Regions from separate parts of the Simiduia agarivorans SA1 genome, predicted to be linked through region 2. Evidence: predicted binding sites of a transcription regulator. Region 2 holds the regulator's gene; the other holds the start of a gene.

The links. Region 2 encodes PhoB, which activates phosphate uptake and scavenging genes when phosphate is short. Its sites were predicted from a motif close to TGTCATAAANNTGTAACA; they were not measured.
Region 1: M5M_RS05460 (substrate-binding domain-containing protein) is a predicted target of PhoB. The motif match lies at 5,835-5,852, and genes of this name have one in related genera.

The regions. Positions count from the first base shown of each region.
Region 1 is NC_018868.3:1,209,686-1,217,568, reverse strand. Features, by position in the region: gene bfr (bacterioferritin) at 1-345, opposite strand, end outside; gene M5M_RS05490 (bacterioferritin-associated ferredoxin) at 501-707, opposite strand; gene M5M_RS05485 (peroxiredoxin) at 1,008-1,610, shown strand; gene M5M_RS05480 (PilZ domain-containing protein) at 2,377-2,649, shown strand; gene M5M_RS05475 (leucine-rich repeat domain-containing protein) at 2,659-3,168, opposite strand; gene M5M_RS05470 (YiaD family glycine zipper/OmpA-like lipoprotein) at 3,331-3,987, shown strand; gene M5M_RS19835 (hypothetical protein) at 3,984-4,403, shown strand; gene M5M_RS05460 (substrate-binding domain-containing protein) at 4,411-5,769, opposite strand; gene M5M_RS05455 (M24 family metallopeptidase) at 5,989-7,197, shown strand; gene M5M_RS05450 (class I SAM-dependent methyltransferase) at 7,219-7,883, shown strand, end outside.
Region 2 is NC_018868.3:2,787,908-2,795,790, forward strand. Features, by position in the region: gene M5M_RS12395 (GNAT family N-acetyltransferase) at 1-49, opposite strand, end outside; gene phoR (phosphate regulon sensor histidine kinase PhoR) at 56-1,357, opposite strand; gene phoB (phosphate regulon transcriptional regulator PhoB) at 1,405-2,109, opposite strand; gene ubiA (4-hydroxybenzoate octaprenyltransferase) at 2,237-3,118, opposite strand; gene M5M_RS12415 (chorismate--pyruvate lyase family protein) at 3,135-3,689, opposite strand; gene M5M_RS12420 (HU family DNA-binding protein) at 3,819-4,091, shown strand; gene M5M_RS12425 (dicarboxylate/amino acid:cation symporter) at 4,133-5,416, shown strand; gene M5M_RS12430 (aminoacyl-tRNA deacylase and HDOD domain-containing protein) at 5,445-6,833, opposite strand; gene recG (ATP-dependent DNA helicase RecG) at 6,928-7,883, opposite strand, start outside.

The DNA of each region.
Region 1 (7,883 bases), 1.6 Mb from region 2:
TACATAGTCCTGCACCGACTCACAGTAGGATATACCGGCTTTCAGGTCAGGGATCGCCTTGAGCTCCAGCTTGAGGTCGCACTTCAGCATTTCCTCAACGTTTTCGCCGATAAGCAGCTTGCCCAGATCCTGCAGGTTGGGAATGCCCTCCAGAAACAGAATGCGCTCCACCAATTGGTCGGCGTGCTTCATTTCGTCGATGGACTCGTGATACTCCTTGTCTGCCAGCTCCTTCAGGCCCCAATCCTTGTACATGCGTGCGTGCAGGAAGTATTGATTGATGGCCACCAGCTCGTTACCGAGCGCGATGTTGAGATGTTTGATGACCTGCGGGTCGCCTTTCATAGGAGTTCCATCCATTGCAATGAGTAATAAGCTGCAAGTCTGGAACCACGGCGCGGGGCTGTCAAGGGATCAACGCTGTAAGTGGTTGATCCGCAAGGGTTTTACTGAGAGCTGAGGTGGGTATCTGAGACGAGGTAAAAATGCGAATCGTTCAGTTAAACGGCCGCGTAGAACAGCTCGGTACCCGCGGATGTATGCATGCTCAGGGTTTCGTTGATGATTTCCTGGGTCAGTACACCGCACTTGCCGCACTGGCTGGCAACGCCCAGCGCCTTGCGGACCTGGCGCAGGTTGGTGGCACCGCCAGCCACTGCGTCGGTGATTTGGGTGTCGGTGATGCCTTTGCACAAACAAACGTACATGGTAGTCGCTCATAAACCGTGTTCGATGCGCTAAAGTTTAAGGTAATGAGAATTATTGTCAATAATTTATGAGAATAATTCTTGTTAATAACCTTTTTGGAGGCGGTACTTGAATTTACTGCTATCGTCGCCATATACAAATTCAATGGCGATGGTCCTGTCCCGGTTGTGCAAAGGGTTTACCATTGCCGCCTTTAACCGGGGTATGCCAGTCTGTACCCCGGCCTTGGCGTCGTTGATCTCAACGGTGTCCATCCAGTTTTCCAAACCCTGACTTCACACAGAACAAGGAGATGAATCATGGGCGTATTAGTAGGTAAGCAGGCTCCCGATTTCACCGCAGCGGCGGTATTGGGCAATGGCGAGATTGTTGAGGATTTCAACCTGGCTGCCACCATCAAGGGCAAGAAAGCCGTTGTGTTCTTTTACCCATTGGACTTTACCTTCGTATGTCCTTCTGAGCTGCTGGCATTCGACCACCGCGTAGAAGAGTTCAAGAAGCGCAATGTGGAAGTGATCGGTGTATCCATCGATTCGCACTTCTCCCACAATGCATGGCGCAACACTGCGATCGAAGACGGCGGTATCGGTCCCGTGAAATACACCCTGGTGGCCGACATCAATCACGCCATCTGTAAGGCTTATGACGTTGAGTCCGAAGGTGGCGTGGCTTTCCGTGGCTCTTTCCTGATCGATGAAGACGGTCTGGTTCGCCATCAGGTGGTTAACGATCTGCCTCTGGGCCGTAACGTTGACGAAATGATCCGCATGGTTGACGCCCTGGCATTCCACCAGCAGCACGGTGAAGTGTGCCCGGCGGGTTGGAAGGACGGTGATGCAGGCATGACTGCATCGCCTGAGGGTGTTGCTGCCTACCTGAAAGAGAACGCTGGCAAGCTGTAATTGCCGCTTCTCCCGACGTAAAAGAGCCCGGCTATTGGCCGGGCTTTTTTATTGGGGTATTGGGTCATGAACCCAGTTTTATCAGGTCCTGGTCGCCAGCGAGTGGTTGCGCGGATTGGCCTTTCAGTGCCGGTCCCTAGGCACGCCAGGCCGGGCGGTTCCCCTACGGGATGTATATGACATCAGATGTTCCGCGTAAGAATTGTTTTTCATGTTTTTATAAGCTTCATATGCCCTGAAGTATTAAAAAAAACAGAATCTTGGTTCATGTTAGTGAGTCCTTCACGCCTTTGTGATATGCAACCTGTCTAACCTGACAGATATTTCCACACCTTCCGGCTCGGTGCGGCACTGATCAGATATCAGCCGCTGAAAAACGATCATGGATCGATATTGACAATTGTAACTTATTGAAATTAAAGGAAAATATTTGCTCTGATCAAATATTGATCAATCTGTGTTGGGGCCCCATATGATGGGCAATCGCGCCGTTTTCTCAGGGCTCATGCACAGACTTATCCACAGAAACTGTGGATTAATGGCGGCTGAGTAATATTTGTCCACAAGCCTGAGCGATGTATTCGTACAAAGGTTTTATTTTTGCCCGTCGGGGCTCATTGGGGTTAGTGAATCGGGTTATGTTTATCCCGTAATTCCGGTTTACTTGCGCCCATTGCGGGAAAACTTCCTATACTGATCTGATAAGGTCCGGCTGAATGATGCATCTGCCCGGATAAAAAGGAACACCTGCTGTGGGAGAAACTGTTTGTACTCTGAGCGCCGTAAATTTGCCCGCCAATCCACCTCCATCCGGGTTGAAATGACCCACCCCAGTTTTGGCACTCTGGTGGGCTATACCCGCGATATTTCCGATGGCGGCGCTGCCGTACAACTGGAGGTGGATGTCCTGCCCCCGGTGGGAACCCAGGTGCAGGTGGTCTTTCATAAGATCGGCGGCCAGATCAATGAGGCGCCGGTGCCGATGCAAGTGCGGCACCACAACAACCAGCTGCTTGGCCTGATGTTTCTGCCCCGGTAAAGGGCCAGATCAGTCCTGGGCGCAATGACCAGGTCGAACCATGCGCACCGATTGCACCTGTCCCAGTTGCTTCAGGTCGGTACAATCCAGGTCGGCGTTGCCAGTGAGATCAAGGTCCGTCAGCCGAAGCAGGGTAAGCAAAGGCGCTGCGCTGGTCAGTTGATTGTTGGCGAGGTTCAGCCAGGTAAGCCGGCTGAGATTGCCCAGCTCTGTTGCGCTTTGCAGTGCGTTGTCTGAAAGGTCCAGTTCCTGCAGTCCTGCAAAGGTTTCTATGCCTGCCAACTGGGTAATGCCGGCATGGCGGCAGTTCAGTCTCTCCAATTGAATGGCGCGGGTTATCTGTTTGTCTTCGATGTGTTGATCAATGCACTCTTGCAGGTTCGGATCGGCGACCCTGAACTGCGTGAAAAGCGGGAGCGGTGTGTAAACCTGACGTTCATTCACCGACACCTCGTAGCCCTGACAGGCCACCAGTAAAACGGCCAGAGAACCCAAGCTGAATAAAGACTTAACCTGCATGCGATTTATCCGTGTGTGTGCGTTGGTCGCTACTTTACATTTATTTTGTGGCAATTCCCCCTCCGGCGCTTAATTCCTTCAGATCCGCCAGTTATACTGCTGCCGGTTTGTGGCTGTCAGTCTTCCATTGACGGCCTTGTTCATCTACTAGCAGGAGTTCCCATGCGCCCATTGATTGCCCTGGCAGCTGCACTCAGCCTTGCCGCTTGCCAAACCGTAGATCCTTACACCGGCGAACAGAAAACCAGCAATGCCACCACCGGCGCCGCCGTGGGTGCCGTGGCGGGTGCAGTGATTGGCGCCGCCACCTCAAAAGGTAAAGACCGTGGACGTGCAGCCGCGACCGGCGCAGTACTGGGTGGTGCTGCAGGCGGTGGCATTGGCTACTACATGGACCAGCAGGAAGCGGCTTTACGTGCCGAACTTGAAGGCACCGGCGTTCGCGTTCAGCGCGATGGCGATAAGCTGACACTGATCATGCCCGGCAATATTACTTTTGCAACCGGTCGTTACGAGATCAAAGGCGACTTTTACCCGACGCTGAACAGCGTGGCCAAAGTGTTGAAAAAGTTTGACAAGACCGCGATCAAAGTTACCGGCCACACCGATTCCACCGGCAGCGACAGCACCAACCAGGTGTTAAGCGAGCAGCGCGCCAACAGCGTTGCACAATATCTGGTGGGACAACAGATTCCATCTGGCCGGGTGCACGCACAGGGCATGGGTGAGCGCTATCCCATCGCGACCAATGAGACGGCGGCGGGCCGCGAACAAAACCGTCGGGTAGAGCTCGAGTTGGTTGCCCTGGAAGGTAAGTGATGAGGCGTCGGGCGCACACTAAAAACGGTTTGATCGCCAGCGGTTTCATACTGCTGGCAGCCGCTGCGGGTGCGTCCGAGCAACTGTTGCTTGCCAATGTGCTGGAGCGCCAGTTCCAGTACAACATCGGCATGAGTCAACCTGGCACCCTGGCGGTTGGGCAGGTGCATTACCGCCTCGAAGTGCTTGACCATTGGGGCGAGCAGGGCGCAAGCCGGGTTGTGCAGGTGTTGGCCGACGGCAATTGTGTCAACCTGTTACAGGAACAACATCGCTATCTGGTGACGATGACCGACCGGGTAGCGCAATTTCGTGAGCAGCCGGTGCATTTCATTGCCTGTGAGGCAACCCCGGAATCCGAGGCGGGCGAGGCAATAGCCGCGCTCAATGCCGAGCGCGACCAGAGGCCTCTCTGAAAACGTTTTATTGTTCGGTTGTCAGCCAGATTTCCACCCGCTGATTACGGGTTTTGTCGGTGCCGTCCACGGGCATAATGGCACCAAATCCCTGCACCGGCTGAGTGCCAATCCCGAGTTGGTAAAGCGCTGATTTCACCTGAGTTGCCCGCAGTTTTGAGAGTACGCGCGAGCGGCTTTCTGTATCTTTGGTATCGCCAAAACCCACCAGCAAAATCTTTTGGTGACGTCTGTCGGGCGATTGCATCAACGCCGCCAGGCGCAAAATATCCTGCCGGGCTTTATTGTCCAGCTCAGCACTGCCTTCGCGAAAACGGATGTTGACCGACAGGCGCTCTGCACCAGTCACCGCCTGCAGGTAGTCTTCATTGGTGATGCCTTCCAAATCCGGCGTGACTGCAATCGGCACCTGGGAAACGTAACCAATGTTGGCCACCTGGGTCTGGCCGGCGGCGCTCTGGGCAAAGGCCACAAATTCAGCCAGCAAAGGATCGCTGGCCGGCGGCATGTACAGAAACAAGCGACGGCTCAAACGATAGTCCTCGGTGGCGACGGTCATTTGTGACGGTAGCAGCGGTTCTGTGCCTTCATCATAAATGGCCAGTGGTTTTGCCCGGTTGACCGCAGCAAGACCCACAAACCCGATGCCACCCGGGTCGCCGGCAACGCGGCCTGATAATGCGTCATTGGATTCAAATCGTCGCGCGTGCTTATCCAGTGTGAAGGTTTTGCCTAGCACCAGTGAGCTGAAGGTGTCCCACGTACCTGACTTGTCATCGCGCGCGTACAGGTTGATTGCAATATCTTTCCCGCCCAACTCAGACCAACGTTTGATTTCGCCTGCAAATATGCGGGCGACGGTATTCGTGGTCAACCGCGCCACGTTGTTTTCAGGGTGCACGATGACGGCCAGACCGTCGATAGCGAGAACCTTTTCGGCCTCAAAGCTTTGCATGTCGTCAAGGTGGGCAAGGCTTTCCGCTTCGGTGGGTTTGATTGGGCGGGAAGACATGCCCAGATCGGCGCTGCCATCGGCCAGGCCCTGAAAGCTGGTAGAGGAGCCGTGCGCGGCTATATCCACAAAAACCTGAGTGCCGTTGGTGAATGTGCCGACAATGCGCGATTCATTTTCGATACCCGATGGCTCACGAATCACGTCATTTGCGCCTTTGGCTAACAGGTAGGCCTCTACCAACGCCGGCATTAACGCGGCACCCACCGTATTGGATCCTTTTACCGTGAACAACTTGCCGCGGGTGGCGCTGTCAAAGGGTTCAAGAACAATGTCATTTGCTTGTAGAGATACGCTGAATAACAGACTGAAAGCGAGGAAAAGTGCCCACAAACGCATGGCAAACCATTTCATATTGCATTCCTGATTCGGGTGAGGTGTGCACACACCTTTACTTTAATTTGGAAGGGGGTCGAATCTATGACGGAAACATGACAAATGTGTTACAGCGGTATGAAAACGCCTTTCAGGCAGAGAAATTCTTGTGGAACTTTCGTTCAAGTCAGTCTCATAAGGCACAATAACAAGCTAAACCTGCAGCAGGGAAAATTGACTCAATCGCAGGAGATTAACATGACTTATACCAAAGGCGTGGGTGGCCAGACACCCGAGGCGGCGCTGGCCGCACTCAGCAATATGACAGAGGGTGTCGAACCCATCGGCCAACCGGAGTATCAGGCCCGCATTTCCCGTGCACAAGCGTTGATGGCGCAACAGGGCTTGGACGCCGTCTACCTCAACGCGGGAACCAACCTGTTTTACTTCACCGGCACCCGCTGGTGGCCGAGTGAACGGCTGGTGGGAGTCTTGCTACCCAAAACCGGTCAACCGGTATATCTGGGCCCTGCGTTTGAAGAGAACACGCTCAACCAATACCGAGTGGTGGCGGGCGACTTTCAAGGTTGGCAGGAACACGAGAGCCCCTATGCGCTGGCTGCAGGGATTCTTGCGCAGTGGGGTGCGCGCACGGTGGGGATAGATGAAAGCAGCCCGTTCTTTATTTCCAACGGTCTGGCCAAGGCGGCACCCGGTTTGCAATGGGTCAGTGCCGACGCGGTAACCGCGGGTTGCCGGATGCATAAATCACCGGCGGAAATCGCATTGATGCAGCGCGCCAAAGACATGACCATGGCCGTGCACCGCGCCGCAGCGTCCATGTTACGTCCCGGCATTTCCACCCTTGAGGTCGCCGAGTTCATTGATGCCGCTCATAAACGCGTGGGTGCCGCCGGCTCTTCCTTTTGCATTGTATTGTTCGGCGTTGCCTCGAGCTTTCCCCATGGGGTCAAACATGCGCAGACGCTTAAAGAGAACGATTGGGTGCTGATCGATACCGGTTGTGTGTTGCACGGCTATAACTCCGACATTACCCGCAGTTACGCGTTTGGCGACATTACCGATCGCCAGCGCCAGGCTTTTGCTGCAGAAAAGGCCGCGCAGGCCGCCGCGTTTGAGGCCGCCCAGTTGGGTCGGCCCTGTGGTGCCGCCGACGATGCCGCGCGCAGGGTATTGGCCGAGCACGGGTTTTCGCCTGACTACGCATTGCCCGGCTTACCGCATCGCACCGGTCACGGCTGCGGACTCGACATTCATGAGTGGCCCTATCTGGTGAAAGGCAACGATCAACCGTTGGCTGCCGGCATGGTGTTTTCCAACGAACCCATGTTGGTACTGCCGGGTGAATTTGGTGTGCGACTGGAAGATCATTTTTACATGACGGACAATGGCCCCCGCTGGTTCACCGAACCCTCAGAATCCATTGATAACCCGTTAAATTTATAACGCCTTGAAGGGGCGCTGCTTATGTCTTCATGCCCCGTTTACATCGCCCATCCGGTGCTTGCCGAGCAGGGTCTGCGCTGGGCCGAGCTGGCCCGGCAACCCTACGCCGGTCTGGGTGATCCGCGCGAGATCACCGACCACGCCTTTGTGTTGTGGCTGGATGATTCCGGTCTCAAACTTCAGCAAACCGGCCGCAAGGCACCTGGCCCCGTGTGGGTGGATTTTGCCCATGGCGCAGCGGATCACCGACGCCAGTACGGTGGCGGACGCGGTCAGATGGTGGCCAAAGCCGTAGGATTGAAAGCCGGAGTGAACCCGCAGGTGTTGGATGCCACCGCAGGTCTGGGTGGCGACGCCTATGTGCTGGCGTGCCTCGGCGCGCAGGTTCACATGCAGGAGCGCAATCCGGTGGTCTACAGCCTGTTGTCGGACGGCCTGAACCGTTTGCGGCAGGTTGCAGAATCGCAAGCGCCGGATTTGCTTGCCGTGGCCGGGAGGCTGAGCCTGGCACCGGACCTGTGCAGCTCGGAGCAGGGTATGGCGGTGGCGGATGTGGTTTATCTGGATCCCATGTTCCCAAGCCGGGAAAAAAGCGCTGCAGTGAAAAAGGAAATGACCGCGTTCCACAGTCTGGTGGGTGAAGACCCGGATCAGGATGGGCTCCTGGCGCAAGCCCTGGATGCGGC
Region 2 (7,883 bases):
ACTCGGCCTCGGGAATGTCGTGAATAGATGTCAGGAATTGGCAGTGCATACGCCTTTATACGGCGTCGGTCGTGGTTTGTGCCAGTCGTTGCTTGGGAAAATGGCAGCTGAAGCGGCTGCCTTTGCCCACCTGCGAGCTGATCTCAAGCCGGGCATCGTGGCGCTGCAGCGCATGCTTGACGATGGCAAGGCCAAGGCCAGTACCGCCGGTGGCGGAATTCCGGGAATCGTCCACCCGGTAAAAGCGTTCGGTCAGGCGCGGCAAATGTCGCGGCTCTATCCCCGGGCCATTGTCCTCGACCTCGACTATCAGACCATAGGGTCCGGTTTTCGCACGCAAGGTAATCCGGCTACCCGCTGGTGTGTACTTGATGGCGTTGGTGACCAGATTGCCGAAAGCGCTTTGCAGTTCTTTTTCCACGCCGCGCAGCGCGATGTTATCTTCGCATTCCAGCGTTAACGTGTGTCTGTTAGCAGATAAGGCGTTGGCCTCATCCATGATCCGCTCCAGCAATCCCTTGAGTGCCAGCGGCTGGTGGCGTTCGGGATTGACCTCGGTTTCCAGTACCGACAAGGCGATCAGATCGTTCACCAACATGTGCATGCGGGTGCATTGCTGCTGCATCTGAGCCAACGGCTTTTCCCAATTGGCGGGCGCGTTGCCGAGGTCGGTGAGGGTTTCCAGGTAGCCTTTGAGTACCGTCAGTGGGGTGCGCAATTCGTGTGACACGTTGGCGACGAAATCTTTGCGCATCTGGCTGAGTTTGTGCAAATGGGTGATATCGCGCGCAATAACCAGCTTCTCGTTTTGGCCGAAGCGGGTGATCTGAAATTGCAGGCGCTGGTCTTTTCCCGGGCCCGCAGCCAGATCCAGTGGCTCGCGGAAATCCTGTTTTTCCATGTAGGCCACGAAGCGCGGGCTGCGCACGTAGTTAACCAGTGGTTGGCCCTGGTCGTGGGTTTCAAAATGAAACAGCCGTTCGGCAGCGGGATTCCACCAGTCGATGTTGCCGCGACTGTCCAGCAGCATGACGCCGTCGGGCAGCGCGCCGGTGGTCTCCTGTACCCGGTTGAGCACCTGGCGCACACGCTCGGATTCGCGCTCCTGGCGCTTTTGCAGTCGATAGATGCTCTCGAAAATATCGGACCAGATGCCGCTGGCTTCCGGAGGCGTGGATTTACGCCGTTGGTTGAGCCATTCATCCAGTTGGCGGATCTGCCAAAGCATCCAGAACATGTACAGGGAGCCGCCGAGGATCAACGTGGGCATAACATAGCCGTTGATCAGACCGAAGGTCACACACAGGACAGTAAACAGCGCAACGCGCTTTAATTCAGCGTGAAAGCCACGTAGCACTCTAAATATCCCGGAATCAGACGTTGGTGTTCATTACAACCGGCCACTCACTGCCTGCCGGCGACTTTGGTGGAAAACCGGTAGCCCGAACCGCGCACTGTTTGTACGAAGCGGTCGTGCTCGAGCGGTGCCAGGGCTTTACGCAGACGCCGGATGTGCACGTCGACAGTGCGTTCATCAATGTACACGTTCCCGCCCCAGATGTGGTCCAGTAACTGGCCGCGATTGTACACGCGTTCCTGATGGGTGAGAAAAAAACTCAGCAACCGGTATTCGGTCGGTCCCATGTCCACAGGCTCTTCCGCGATGGTGACGCGTTGGCTGATGGGGTCGAGGCACAGTTGATCGACCAGAATGGGCTCGTCGGGTTCATTGGGTTCAATCCGGCGCAATACCGCTTTCAGCCGGGCAATTAACTCGCGCGGCGAAAAGGGTTTGGTGATGTAATCGTCCGCACCGGTTTCCAGGCCCTGAATTTTATTGTCTTCTTCGCCTTTGGCGGTGAGCATGATAATCGGGATTTTGGCGGTGACATCGTCGCGTTTGAGCCGACGGGTCAGTTCCATACCGGAGGTGCCGGGCATCATCCAATCCATCAGGACCAGGTCGGGTTTTTCGTCGATAATCAGGCTGTGGCCATCCTGCGCGTTGCTGGCCTCCAGGCAACGGTAATCCGCCATTTCCAGGGCAATCCGGAGCATATCGCGGATAGCGGCTTCATCATCAATGATCAGAATTGTCTTCGTGCTCATGGTCTGCGTTCTAAATCCGTGAATGAAGCTGTATTAGATTACCGTAGCATGACAATTATATGACGGCCTCAGGCCCGCCCCGCCTGTGCAACCCTCGATTGTGAGTCGTTGAACCGATGGGTTGCGTTTACGCCGCGCCCGCCTGCTGATAATCGAGCGCAATACCGGCAAAGATGACCAGCCCTACCCAGTTGTTATTCAGGAATGCCGTAAAGCTGCCGGCGCCATCGCGTTTGCGTGCCACCCACTGCTGCCAGATAAACAGAAAACCGGCGGCCAACAGGCCGGCGTAGTACCACAAGCCCCGCTCAAAATGACTGCCCGCCATAGCCAGGGCGCCCAGAGCCATTACCTGCAGGCAAAAAATAATCGTGAGATCATTTTCGCCAAACAAAATAGCCGTGGATTTAACCCCGATTCTGAGATCGTCGCGCCGGTCCACCATGGCGTAGTAAGTGTCATACGCCACGGTCCAGAGTACGACCCCGGTATACACCAGCCATATGCCCCGATCCAGTTCACCGGTTACTGCCGCAAACGCCATGGGGATGCTCCAGGCGAAGGCGGCGCCCAGCACGACCTGGGGCAAATGGGTGTGGCGTTTCATAAACGGATACAGGCTCGCCAGCGCCACCGCACCAAAGGACAAAAACAGGGTAAAACGATTGGTCTGCAGTACCAGCGCGAGGGCCAGCAGGAGCAGGCAGGCAAAGCCGAACAGCGCTGCCTGTGGGCTGATGTGGCCGGCGGCAATGGGACGCGCTTTGGTGCGGCTGACATGGCCATCGATGTGCCGGTCGGCGTAGTCATTGATCACGCACCCGGCAGCCCGCATGACCACAACGCCTGCAATAAAAATGGCGAGGTTTTTGGTGTCGGGCACGCCACCGGCGGCAAGCCACAAGGCCCATAGCGTTGGCCAGAGCAGCAACAAGGTGCCGATGGGTTTGTCGAAGCGCATCAGGCGCCACCAGGCCACCAGATAATTGGGCTGCTGCGCGTTGGCCATCTTCACTCCTTGATATTCACAGGCTGGCGACAAACGCCGGCAAAAAAACTTCACTGACTAATAAGGGATTGCCCTGCAATCGGAACAGCGAACGGCGCCCCCATACCTGGCCATCCTCATTATTCAGATAGTCCCCGTCCACATATTGATTGTGGGCGCTGATGGCGGCAATTTCGATGGGCTCGCGGGTCATATCCGGGTCCTGGAACAACAGTGCGCCGAGCGGTCGGTTATCCAGATTGCGCAGGGCTTTGAGTTTGCCGTTCAGGCTGCTGTAGGGTATCAGGCTGCGGGCAAAAACCCAGCTTTCACCGCGTCCCTGCAGCACCACCTCGCGCACCAGCATTTTGTGCTTGGCGTTCACACCCAGTAAACGCAACTCACTGGTATGGGTCCTGGCCCAACCCTGACGCAGTAATTTAACGGCGAACTGATCGTCGCTGTGGCTGATTAACCTTGCGGTCAGAGAGCCCTGGTCCGTTAACCAGGGGCTGAGCGCGCGCGGGAGTTGCCAGGCCAGATGTGATGCCGGGTGCCAGAAAGGTTCGCGGGGCGATGTCGGGGTGGGCAAGGGCGTTCCTGCTGATGCCTTTGAATGTGCCGCCATTCTACCCGACGGGAACGAATCTGTGTGGCGACCGGGTGGCCAACACGTTAGCATGGGCGCTGAAAACCAAGAATAACGAGAGGTAACCCGCCCGTGCACAAGTCAGATCTCGTCACCGCGGTTGCGGACGCAACCCAACTTTCTGCAGACAAGGCCGATCGCGCTGTATCGGCTGCCGTAGAACACATGACCAATGCACTGGCGCGCGGCGAGTCTGTGTCGTTGGTGGGTTTTGGCAGTTTCAGCGTGCGGCCAAGAGCGGCGCGCACGGGCAAGAACCCGCGCACCGGTGAAACCATTCAGATTCCTGCCAGCAATGCGGTGGGTTTCAAAGCGGGTAAAGCCCTGAAAGACGCTGTGCAATAAGCGACAACACCTATTACTGCTGTTCCCTAAGGAAATTTATTATGAGCTTGACCAGTCGAATTCTGGTGGCAATGGCGCTGGGCCTGGTGGTTGGTGGCCTGTTTAATTTTGCTGAAAATCAGGGCTGGACCGCGGGCGTGTTCGATGCCTGGATCGATGAATTTATTGTCAGTGGTGTATTTGATCTGGGCGGCAAAATTTTCGTGGCCCTGTTGAAACTGTTAGTGGTGCCGTTGGTGTTCGTTTCGTTGGTGTGCGGGACAGCATCGTTGGGCGACAACACCCGTATGGGGCCAATGGCGGGTAAGACCCTGGTGCTGTATATGATCACCACGGCGGTGGCCATTTCCCTGGCACTGTTGGCGGGCTGGGTGATCAAACCCGGTGTGGGCTTTGATCTCACCTCGGATGCCACCTATACCGCCGCGGCGGCGCCGTCATTGAAAGAAGTGATCCTCGGCATCGTGCCCACTAATCCGGTCCAGGCCATGGCCGAAGGCAATATGCTGCAGATTATTCTGTTTGCCCTGCTCGTGGGCGTGGCCATGTCACGCGCCGGCGATGCGGGTAAGCGCCTGGCCGCTTTCTTCAATGATTTCAACGATATCGTGCTGCGCATGGTGGTCATGCTGATGAACTTCGCGCCCTACGGTGTCTTCTGCCTGATCGCGCAAATGGCCACCGACCTCGGCCTGGATGCGTTTGCCAATCTGGCGGCCTATTTCTTCACGGTACTGTTTGTGCTGTTCCTGCACGGTTTGGGCACCTATGCGGTGGCACTCAAGTTATTGACCGGTCTGAGCCCGATCATGTTTTACCGCAAGATGAAGTCGGTCATGTTGTTCGCGTTCAGCATGAGCTCGTCCAATGCCACCATTCCGGTGACGTTACGCGCGGTGCGCGATGAGCTGGGCGCCGACAACCGGGTGGCATCGTTCACCATCCCCATGGGCGCGACCATCAACATGGATGGCACCGCCATCATGCAGGGGGTGGCGACCGCCTTTATCGCCCAGGCCTACAACATTGATATCGGCTTTGGCGGCTACATGATGGTGATTCTGACCGCCACACTCGCCTCCATAGGTACCGCTGGGGTGCCGGGCGTGGGCCTGATTATGCTGGCCATGGTGCTGGAGCAGGTGGGCCTGCCGGTGGAAGGCATTGCGCTGATTATCGGCGTGGACCGTCTGCTGGATATGACCCGCACGGCGGTGAATGTGTGTGGTGATGCCATGGTGACCCTGGCGGTGGCCAAGAGCGAAGGCATGCTGGACGAAGTGCGCTACAAAGAAGATCCTTCCCTGCCCGGCCACATCGGCTGAAGGAACAGGATTCCGGTTGCCGGCAGTCTCAGGCCGCCGGCGCCATTTGCGATGCGATATTCTCGAGCTCGGCAGACGATTCGAGAATGTTGTTGATGGTGGCCTCGGCTTTGGCCGGGTCCAACTGCAGGTCTTCGTAGACCTGCGCTGGAATGTCGCGCTTCGGACCGCAGCCCAGTCCGCGCTGGGCCAACAGGCGGCGCGCGACAAACAGCAGCTTGGCATAGGCGGCATGCTCGCCCTGGCACAGCGGGTTGTGTTGCTGGCGCAACGCAAACACCACTTCCTCCGGCATATTCCACACCTGCATTAACCAACTGGCAATCTGATCCCGGGTCATGCCCAACAAGTGGCGTTCACTCAGGGTGTAATCCGCGTGCGGGTTGGCCTCCTGACTGCGGCAGATCTTGGTGAAATGCGGTGGAAATACTTCGGCCATCACCAGATACCCGAAATTGAACAACAGGCCAGAAAGGTAAGCCATGCCAAAGCCCGGCCGGCTTTCCCGTGGAATAGCCGTGACCAACCCTTCCATGGCGGCGGCCATGTAGACCGACTGGCGCCAATAGGGGGTAACGCCGAAGGGGCCGTCTTTGGGCAATGACAGGGTTTTGCCCAGGGCCAGCCCGAGTGCCAGATTCAGCACCATATCGAATCCCAGCACCCGCACAATGGCATCATGGATGGATTTGATTTTGCCCGGTGCCGAGTAATAGGGCGACGCCGCCCAGCTCACCACCTGCGCGGCCAGGCTGGGATCGGTTTCCACAATATTGGCCAGGTCGGAAATGTCGGCATTGGGGTCTACCCGCAGCTTGATGATGCGCTGGGCCGTTTCTGGCAGTGGCGGCAATTCGAGCGTTTCTTCCAGCCGGTCCTTGATGCGCTGCTCGGTAAACTGGCTGACCGATTTGAGGATGATGGATTCGTCCGATTCATCCTGCGGCATTTCCAGATTGATCAGGGGTACGGCGATGTCGCCGACAATGGCCTCTTTCGCCATGCTGGCGAAGGCATCTGCCGGCAACTCCAATAATTGGTCGCGGCTGCCGGCGTCCAGGTAAAGGTGGCTGCGGTCAAACAGGCTCTGTTCAATGACCGTGGTCATGCCCGCCAGGCCAGGCAATGCGGGCACCGAGGAAAGCTTGTGTTTTTCAAACAGGCCGCGCAGGGTGGCCGGCGACATGGCGCGTGTGTCGAGGCCCAGCAGCCGGTTGACCGCCTCCAGATCGAGCAGGGCGTCGGCCGGGTAGATGGCCAGCAGCTTTTCTTCGTCGTTTTCCAGCAAGGTCGCGCGTGCCGCCGAGTGGTTCATCAGCCGCTGGTCGTGCCAGTTGGGGCCACTGAGGGGATCGGTGAGCAGATAGTTCAACGCTTGTTTATCGAGAAATTGCACGACGCTGGCGGAAATTGACACACAGGCTCCTTCTAATACTTGGCCTTGGATTTACAAGTGTAGTTAAGTCTGCGATGCCTGATAGCACGCCAGTTATAATAACTGGCGCCTCACTCTACACTTTTGCGTACTCCTCGTTATATCCGAGCCAACGCCGGATCAGAGCCTCGCTTTCGGCCGGGTACGCCTTGAGCAGATCGGCCGCGGCGGCCTTAACTTGAGGGATGAGTTCGCCATCCCGCTGTAAATCAGCAATGCGCAGGTTCATTTCGCCGGTTTGGCGGGTGCCCAACACCTCGCCCGGCCCGCGCAATTCCAGGTCTTTTTCCGCAATCGCAAAACCATCATTGCTGGCGCGCATGGCTTCCAGACGGGCGCGGGAATGCTGAGAAAGAGGCCCCGAATACAGCAGAACGCAATGGCTCTCGGCACTGCCCCGCCCCACCCGACCGCGCAACTGGTGCAATTGCGCCAGGCCCAGACGTTCGGGGTTGTCGATGATCATCAGGCTGGCGTTGGGCACGTCCACGCCCACTTCGATCACGGTGGTTGCCACCAGCAAAGGGATCTCGGCGGCTTTAAAGGCCCGCATCACGTCCTCCTTCTCGGCCGGTTTCAGTCGCCCGTGCACCAGCCCGATGGGGGTGTCGGGCAGGCACAGGGCCAGCTCCTGCTGGGCGGCTTCCGCGGCCTGTGCCTCCAATGTTTCGGACTCTTCAATCAGGGTGCAGACCCAATACACCTGTCGCCCCTCGGCGATGGCTGCGCGCACCCGGTCGATCACCTGCGCCCGCCGGTCCTGGCTGATCACCACCGTGGTTACCGGCTTGCGCCCGGGCGGCAGCTCGTCGATGACCGAGCAATCCAGATCGGCATAGGCACTCATGGCCAGGGTGCGCGGGATGGGCGTGGCGGTCATGATCAGTTGGTGCGGTCGCCGTTCACTGCCGGCTTTGGCGCGCAGGCTCAGGCGTTGGTGCACGCCAAAGCGGTGTTGCTCGTCGATGATCACCAGGCCCAGGTCGGCAAAGTCGACGTCTTCCTGAAACAGGGCATGGGTGCCCACCACCA